Regions from separate parts of the Cytobacillus dafuensis genome, predicted to be linked through region 2. Evidence: riboswitches for the same ligand, from Rfam matches in the RefSeq annotation. Region 2 holds a riboswitch; the other holds the start of a gene.
The links. A riboswitch is a leader RNA that binds a small molecule or an ion and turns the genes downstream of it on or off. The one in region 2 is predicted to bind glycine.

Region 1 (4,203 bases), 2.5 Mb from region 2:
CTGATGCTGCAAGTGCATTCAATGCTTGGTTGGAACAAATATTTGAAGTCGCTTTGTCACGGCGAATATGCTGCTCACGCGCTTGAAGCGTTAATACAAAGCCTCTGCGTCCTTCTTCATCTACAGTTTGTCCAACAAGGCGTCCAGGAACTTTTCTCACCAATTTATTCGTTACAGCAAAATAACCACAGTGCGGTCCGCCAAATGCAGTTGGAATGCCAAAAGGCTGTGCATCCCCTGCCACAATATCAGCACCGAGTTTCCCAGGAGGTGTTAAAGCTCCAAGTGAAAGCGGATTGCTTGAAACAACGAACATAGATTTTTGCGCATGGATGATTTCTTCCAGCTCTTTTAATGGTTCAATTCTGCCAAAAAAGTTTGGATATTGAACAATAACAGCAGCAATATCATCACTTATCATTTCTTTCAGTGCTTCTAGATCGGTAACCCCATCATTATGCGGAATTTCAATAACCTCGATATACTGGCCTTTTGCATATGTTTTCACAACATCTTTGGATTCAGGATGAACTGCACTTGAAATAAGAACTTTTTTGCGGCGAGTTTGGCCTGCACTTAGCATTGCAGCTTCTGCCAACGCTGTGCCACCGTCATACATGGAAGAGTTTGCAACATCCATACCCGTTAGTTCACAAATCATTGTCTGGAATTCAAAGATCGCTTGAAGCTCCCCTTGAGAAATTTCCGGCTGATACGGTGTATATGCTGTATAGAATTCTGAACGGGATATTACATGATCAACGATGACAGGCATGTAATGATCATAAACCCCTGCTCCTAAAAAAGAAGTGTTGCTTTTAAGATCTGCATTCTTCTGAGCCATTTTAGTAAGCTCTTTCATCAATGCTGTTTCGGTTGCAGCTGGTTTAATATTATATTCCCCTTTAAATCTAACACTTTCAGGAATATCACTGAATAATTCATCGATTGAGTTTACACCGATGGTTGCGAGCATTTCTTTCTTATCCGTCTCAGTCATCGGTAAATAGCGATGTTTCATCATTTAAGTCTCCCCTCCTATTTTTTCTCTCTTTTATAAAATGGCGTAGCTGCCACTACTGCCTTAAGGCGCTTTCCACGAATTTCAACTTCTACTTCTGTACCAACAGCAGTATTTTCAATAGATAGTAAAGCTAGGCCAATATTTTTCTTTAATGTTGGCGATTGTGTACCTGTTGTCACTTCTCCGATTTGCTCTTCACCCTTAAAAACCAGGTAGCCATGACGTGGAATTCCGCGGTCAATCATTTCGATACCAACTAATTTTCTTGAAAGTCCATCTTCTTTTTGCTTTAATAGCACTTCTTTTCCAATAAAATCAGCTTCTTTATTTACTTTCACTGCAAAGCCAATGCCAGCTTCTAACGGTGAAATTTCTGGAGAAAGCTCTTGACCATAAAGAACCAAGTTAGCCTCAAAACGCAATGTATCGCGAGCACCTAATCCACAAGGAATAGCACCTTCTTCTTTACCAGCTTCTAAAATATCCTTCCAAATTGAAACTACATCATTAGCATCGCAATATACTTCAAACCCGTCTTCCCCTGTATAGCCAGTTCTAGAAACAAGGGCTTTTTTACCATTTAAATCAACATCATTTTGGAATTTAAAAAAGCCAATATCTGATAGATTTGTATTACTAGCAAGCTTTTGCAATACACTCTCTGCCAATGGACCTTGGATGGCAACTTGTGCTGTCTGATCAGAAAGATTTTTAATTTCTACATTACCCTCAAGATGATCAGCAAGCCATTTGTAATCTTTTTCAATATTAGATGCATTTACAACAAGTAAAAAATGATCATCTGTAAATTTATAGACAAGTAAATCATCAACAGTTCCGCCATTTTCATAACACATAGCAGTGTACTGGGCACCAAAATCTTTCAATTTTGAGATATCATTTGTCATCATTTTTTGAAGATAGGAAAGGCTATCAGGCCCCTTTACTTCAATTTCACCCATATGGGATACATCAAACAAACCAGCTTTAGTACGGACTGCTTCATGCTCTTCTTTAATGCTAGAAAATTGAACTGGCAGATCCCAGCCGCCAAAATCAATTGTCTTTGCGCCATAGTCCTTGTAAACATCGTATAACGGTGTACGTTTTAACTGTGACATCCACTTGTCCCCCTTATAATATTTATTAAAAGCTTGAAATTTGAACAAAAAAAGGACAGAAAATCCCCTATATTTCAAGAAGATCCCTGTCCTTGCACCTGAAAGTTTACCGAATAACGGTTTTCCCCTTTGGTGGCTCCAAAATAATAGAGCGCTCTCCAGAGTTACGTCAAATAAGGGTTCTTTTGCCTGAGAGATTCACAAATCCATTGCTTGCTCCTTCGGCGCCACAAAAGTAGTCTCTCCCCTTATTGTCATCCGTATTTATAAAATTTTTCAAGTTGGTTCATACTAAACAAAATGGCGTCTTGACCGTCAATTTGCATGAATATGAGTTAGCTAGCTTTCACCTTTCAACTCGAAACCAAATTTGAAAATCAATAAAAATATATTTCGATAAACTAAATGATTGTGGCAAATTTCAAAACTTTCAAAGCTATTCTTATCCTACCATTAGAAGGTCATTTGGGCAATGGGTAATCTGATTCTAACTACAAAACGAATACTTCCAATTTTTTAAAGGAGCTGTTTTTAATGACAGTGCGGATTGAATTTGATTCCTCTTGGCAGGAGGAGTTTTTAACTAGAATTGAAAATGACGGACCTTGGGGGAACTGGGAGCTATATAAATTAGCAGTAGAAGTAGAAACTCATACCACCATTCCTGATTTTGAAGGATTGCAAGCTCCAAAACATCTTTCAGGCCTTACCCCATTGCCACATCAACTTGAAGTTGCCAAGCAGGTTGTAGAAAGTATGAATGGAAAAGCTATTCTTGCTGATGAAGTTGGATTAGGGAAAACAATTGAAGCAGGATTGATATTAAAGGAATATATGATTCGAGGATTAGTTAAAAAAGTGCTCATTCTTGTGCCAGCCTCCCTTGTTACCCAATGGGCAATTGAGCTGAACACTAAATTCTTCATCCCTGCAGTAACACAACGTAAAAGCTATGTATGGGAGCAGTGTGATGTGGTCGTTTCATCCATTGATACCGCAAAACGTAATCCTCATAGAGATATCATATACAAGCAGGATTATGACTTAATCATTATTGATGAAGCACATAAGCTTAAAAATAATAAAACGAAAAACTATGAGTTTGTTCAAAATTTAAAAAAGAAATTCTGTTTGCTCTTAACTGCTACTCCCATTCAAAACCGCATTAGCGAAATCTTTAATTTAGTTTCTTTATTAAAGCCCGGGCATTTAGGAAATGAGTCAGCTTTTTATCAAAAATACAATAAAGATTCCCGTGACTTGAATGATCATGAACATTTAAAAGAGCTTGTCAATAAAGTTATGATCCGAAACAGAAGAGCTGATACAGGTATTGAATGGACGAAGCGAAAGGTCGAAACCATTCCAATAGAATTCAATATAGAAGAAAGAGACCTTTACGATGCAGTCAGCAGCCTTCGCAGGGAAGGTGATTGGTTAAGCTCTAGCCAATTTTCTGTTATGACACTTCAGCGTGAAGCATGCAGCAGCCGAGAAGCGGTCTATTTCACTCTTAAAAATATGCTAGAAAAACAAGTTGAGCCCTCAAAAGATTTCCAAGACCATATTCAAGCTTTAATCTCTAAGGTGGAAGCTGTTCAGCAAAATTCAAAAGCCGAAAAAGCACTTGAATTAATTCAGCAAATCAATGATAAAGTGATCATTTTTACAGAATATAGGGCAACGCAGATGTATTTGCAATGGTTCCTCAAACAATACGGAATTACATCCGTTCCATTTAGAGGAGGTTTCAAACGAGGGAAAAAGGACTGGATGAGGGAGCTTTTCCAAAAAAACGCCCAAGTCCTTATTGCTACTGAAGCAGGCGGTGAAGGTATTAATCTTCAATTTTGTAATCATATTATCAATTTTGATCTGCCATGGAATCCAATGAGGCTTGAGCAGAGAATCGGTCGTATACATCGCCTCGGACAGGAGAAAGACGTTATGATCTATAATTTTGCCATAAAGGATACTGTTGAAGAGCATATTTTAAAACTTTTATATGAAAAAATTCATCTATTTGAAAAAGTAATTGGCGATTTAGATGATATTCTG
Region 2 (4,203 bases):
GTTGTTTCTGATCCAAAGAGAAAAATTGTCGTTGTTTCCGCTCCTGGAAAAAGATCGCCAGAAGATGAAAAGGTGACAGATTTGTTAATTGAGTGTGCAAGGCTTTGCCTGCAAAATAAAAATCCGCAGGAAAAGTTAAACACAGTTATAGAAAGATATGCCGCTATTGCGCAAGAATTGAATCTATCAGAGGAAATTATTAATGACATTCTACAGGATCTACAAACAAGATTGACTGCAGACAAACGCAATCCTGACAAATTCATGGATTTAGTAAAAGCAAGTGGGGAGGACAATAACGCCAAATTAGTTGCTGCTTTTTTCCGGCAGCAAGGGGTGGAAGCCCATTATGTAAATCCTAAAGAAGCAGGACTTTTTGTAAGTGATGAACCAGGTAATGCTCAGGTTTTACCGGAATCATATGACAAGTTATTCTCGTTACGGGAACGTTCTGGGATTATTATTTTTCCTGGATTTTTTGGATACAGCAAAGAAGGTGAGGTATTCACTTTTTCACGTAGTGGTTCAGATATTACTGGTTCGATCCTGGCGAATGGACTTAAAGCCGAATTATATGAAAATTTTACAGATGTTGATGCTGTCTATTCTGTAAATCCATTTATCATCAACAGCCCGAAGGAAATTAAGGAATTAACGTATCGGGAAATGCGTGAGCTTTCCTATGCAGGTTTTACTGTCCTTCATGATGAAGCACTAGTTCCTGCGTTCCGTGCAGGAATTCCGGTACATATTAAGAACACAAATAATCCAAATGCACCAGGTACGAAAATCGTTTATGAAAGAGATAATACGAACGGTCCTGTCATTGGTATTGCTAGTGACAAAGGCTTTTGCAGCATTTATGTCAGTAAATACTTAATGAATAGAGAAATCGGCTTTGGACGGAGGCTTTTAGCTATACTAGAAAGCTATGGTCTTTCCTATGAGCATACTCCTTCTGGAATTGATGATATTTCAATCATTTTAAGAGAAAATCAGTTTACTCCTGGCATGGAAGAGGAAATCGTTGATCGCATAAAAACTGAGCTTGATTCAGACGAAGTGGTTATTGAACATAGCTTAGCTCTCATTATGGTTGTTGGAGAGGGGATGCGTCATAATATCGGTACAACGGCAAGAGCCTCTAAGGCATTGGCAAAAGCTAACGTTAACATCGAAATGATCAATCAAGGTTCATCTGAGGTCAGCATGATGTTCGGTGTTAAGGAAATAGATGAAAAACGAGCGGTTCAGGCACTTTATGAAGAGTTTTTTGCGGCAGTAGCAGTGTAATAATAGTAAAAAGAGTTGACGCACTCCTGCGTCAACTCTTTTTCTATATTGTTTTTTCAAAATTAATACGTTTATTAAGAGCATACATGATTGGCATTCCTACTATTAATACAACAAACTCACCGATTGCCGTTGTGAGCCATGTAAGCATGAATGGCAAGTCAAATGCTAGTTTAAGCTCAAAGGCGATAATCCACATCATGAACGTGAAAATGAGTGAGTTCACGATCATACGAACCCAGATGTTCTTAATATATCGGCAGCAAACAATCGTGATTAATAAAGAAATCAGCGTATGACCAACACCAAAAATAAGATCATATGCTTTCATTGGTGAAAATAATAGATTCGTTAAAAACACACCTAAAACCATGCCATATATATACTTCTTATTGAACACGACTAGGTGATTAAACATTTCGGATACACGGAATTGGACAGCCGTAAATCCAAATGGCTGGATAAGCATGGAAACAGCAATATATAAAGCCGCTAATATGCCATTTCCGACAAGTGTCCTTACTTTCATATTCAATTCTCTCCTTAGTTTTTTATCGTGGGATGGTTACGAACCACGTGAGCTCTTTGCCCAAAGCATATATATTAATATATTTTGAGGCTTTCGTCAATTATGCACAATATGTGAACAAGAACTAAAAATAAAGATTAAACCAATGTTCAAAGGTTGACATAAATATGCATAAGTTTTATTCTAAATTTAAAGAAAATTCAATATGGGCGGATGACGGTTGTGGGAGAGTGCATGATGACTAGCCACCGAAGGAGCAAGTTCCATTAAACACCCTTGGAACAAATCTCTCAGGTAGAGGAACCACAACGGGACGCGTCTCTGGAGAGCTCGTGCTATTCGTACGACACCAAAGGGGACCCTATTTGGGTTTAAACTCTCAGGTAAAAGGACAGAGAAAGGGTAAAGTAAGTTACCCTTTCTCTGTCCTTTTTTGGCTATTATGAAAGTTTAAGTTTATTAACGTACTAAAGTGAAAGTGTGAGTTCAATTAAATATCTTCTAATTAGATCGCTAAGAAAAACTAAGGCATTCGCTAAGTTTTCTTATGTAGATTTAAGGGAATGATGTCGATATTATTCAAAAGGGAATGTATGGACAAACTATTGATGTTAGATGAAACTGCTTAGTAATAGATGGGAAAGCGATACATGATTAATTATTAGGAATAGAGGTGTGGCAGATGGCAACAAAAGAAAAGGATAGCCGGGTAGTACTATTAATTTCGTGTCCGGAAAAGCCGGGAATAATATCAATTGTTTCTAATTTTCTATTAGAACATCATGCAAATATTGTCCACTTTGATCAGCATACAACAGATCCACATGCTGGAAGGTTTTTTATGCGAATAGAATTCGATTTGAAAGATTTTGAAACAGCTTTTGAAAAGCTTGAACAAGATTTATATGGGATAGCAGCAGAGCATTCGATGGAATGGCAGTTATGCAGCACAAAAAATAGAAAGAAAATGGCAATATTTGTTTCGAAAATGGATCATTGCCTTCTTGAACTTATTTGGCGGTGGAAGTCAAAGGAACTGCCAGTTGATATTCCACTAGTCATTAGCAATCACGCTAAATTAGCAGACGAAGTGGAAAGCTACGGGATTCCTTTTTATCATATCCCATTAACGCATGAAACGAAGGAAGAGGCCGAACAAAAAGCAATGGAATTAATGGAAGGGAAAGTAGACTTTATTGTTTTAGCAAGGTATATGCAAATTCTTTCCCCAAATTTTATAGCGAAATATCCTAATCAAATCATTAATATTCATCATTCCTTTTTGCCTGCTTTTGTCGGTGCAAACCCTTACGTAAGGGCATTTAATAGGGGAGTGAAGCTAATAGGTGCAACAGCTCATTATGTTACGAATGATCTGGATGAGGGGCCGATTATTCAACAAGATGTTATGCGTGTCAATCATCGCTATTCGGCTGATGAATTAAAAATTGCCGGAAGACATGTAGAAAGAAAGGTCCTCGCTGATGCAGTTGCATGGCATGTTGAAGACCGAGTCCTTGTTCATGGGAATAAGACAATCGTATTCGAATAGCAAATAGCCATAATGGGGATTCAGTTTTATATCGTAAATTATTGAGAGAGGGAGAATTTAAAATGACTAGAAAAAAAGTCACTTTATCAAGTTTAATTAGAAAAAATAAAGAGGAGCTTATGAGAGATCGAGGACAGCTTGAAGTAATTGAAAAGCGCATAGATGATAAACATACAACGTCTAAAAAAGTCGTACAAAGAGTTTGAATACAGGTAGGATTAGTGGATAAAGTGAAACTTCCATCAGTGGGGGGGCTTTCATCTCCCACTGATGGTTAGTTGCGGCCCACAGGAAGTGGGTCACGCAGACGTTGCCACACGATGTGGCGCTTTTAGTCTGTGTTCATTTTATGGGCCTTTACGGGCAGTTGATCCCCCGCTTAGGATTCTTTGATTCTCTCGCAAACTTGAAGTGGGGGTCTACTGCCCGTTAATCTGAGACAAATAAAAACTATAAAAATAATTGACAGATTTGTAAGGATTCGCTTATGATAAATATATAAATTGTATAGTTTCTCCTAAAGGGGAGTAGCTTTAACGATAAGGTCGTCACTTCGGAGTTCATAGCTCCCGGCTTTGTCGGCAACATTCCGTTGTTAGCAAGACCTTTACCTAAATAGGGTAGAGGTCTTTATTTTTTGTTTCTGACCTTTACCGCATTTTGGTAAAGGTTTTTTGTTGGCTTGAAAAAAATAGATGAACACCATGTTTTCTTAGCATTTTCAAGGAATGTGAACGCATAAGAAAAAAGGAGGGCAAGAAAGAACGAAGAAAAGGAAAATGTCCTTTATTCAGCTCGATTTGCACATAATTTAATTTAAAAATGGGGG

Region 1: linked by a shared signal. The riboswitch ahead of gcvT (glycine cleavage system aminomethyltransferase GcvT) and the one ahead of purU (formyltetrahydrofolate deformylase) in region 2 are both predicted to bind glycine.

The regions. Positions count from the first base shown of each region.
Region 1 is NZ_CP042593.1:3,334,291-3,338,493, forward strand. It holds gene gcvPA (aminomethyl-transferring glycine dehydrogenase subunit GcvPA) at 1-1,021, opposite strand, end outside; gene gcvT (glycine cleavage system aminomethyltransferase GcvT) at 1,039-2,145, opposite strand; glycine riboswitch at 2,313-2,403, opposite strand; gene FSZ17_RS15920 (DEAD/DEAH box helicase) at 2,680-4,203, shown strand, end outside.
Region 2 is NZ_CP042593.1:871,552-875,754, forward strand. It holds gene FSZ17_RS04345 (aspartate kinase) at 1-1,293, shown strand, start outside; gene FSZ17_RS04350 (QueT transporter family protein) at 1,337-1,822, opposite strand; PreQ1 riboswitch class I at 1,831-1,875, opposite strand; glycine riboswitch at 2,036-2,138, shown strand; glycine riboswitch at 2,141-2,220, shown strand; gene purU (formyltetrahydrofolate deformylase) at 2,505-3,374, shown strand; gene FSZ17_RS04360 (FbpB family small basic protein) at 3,437-3,580, shown strand.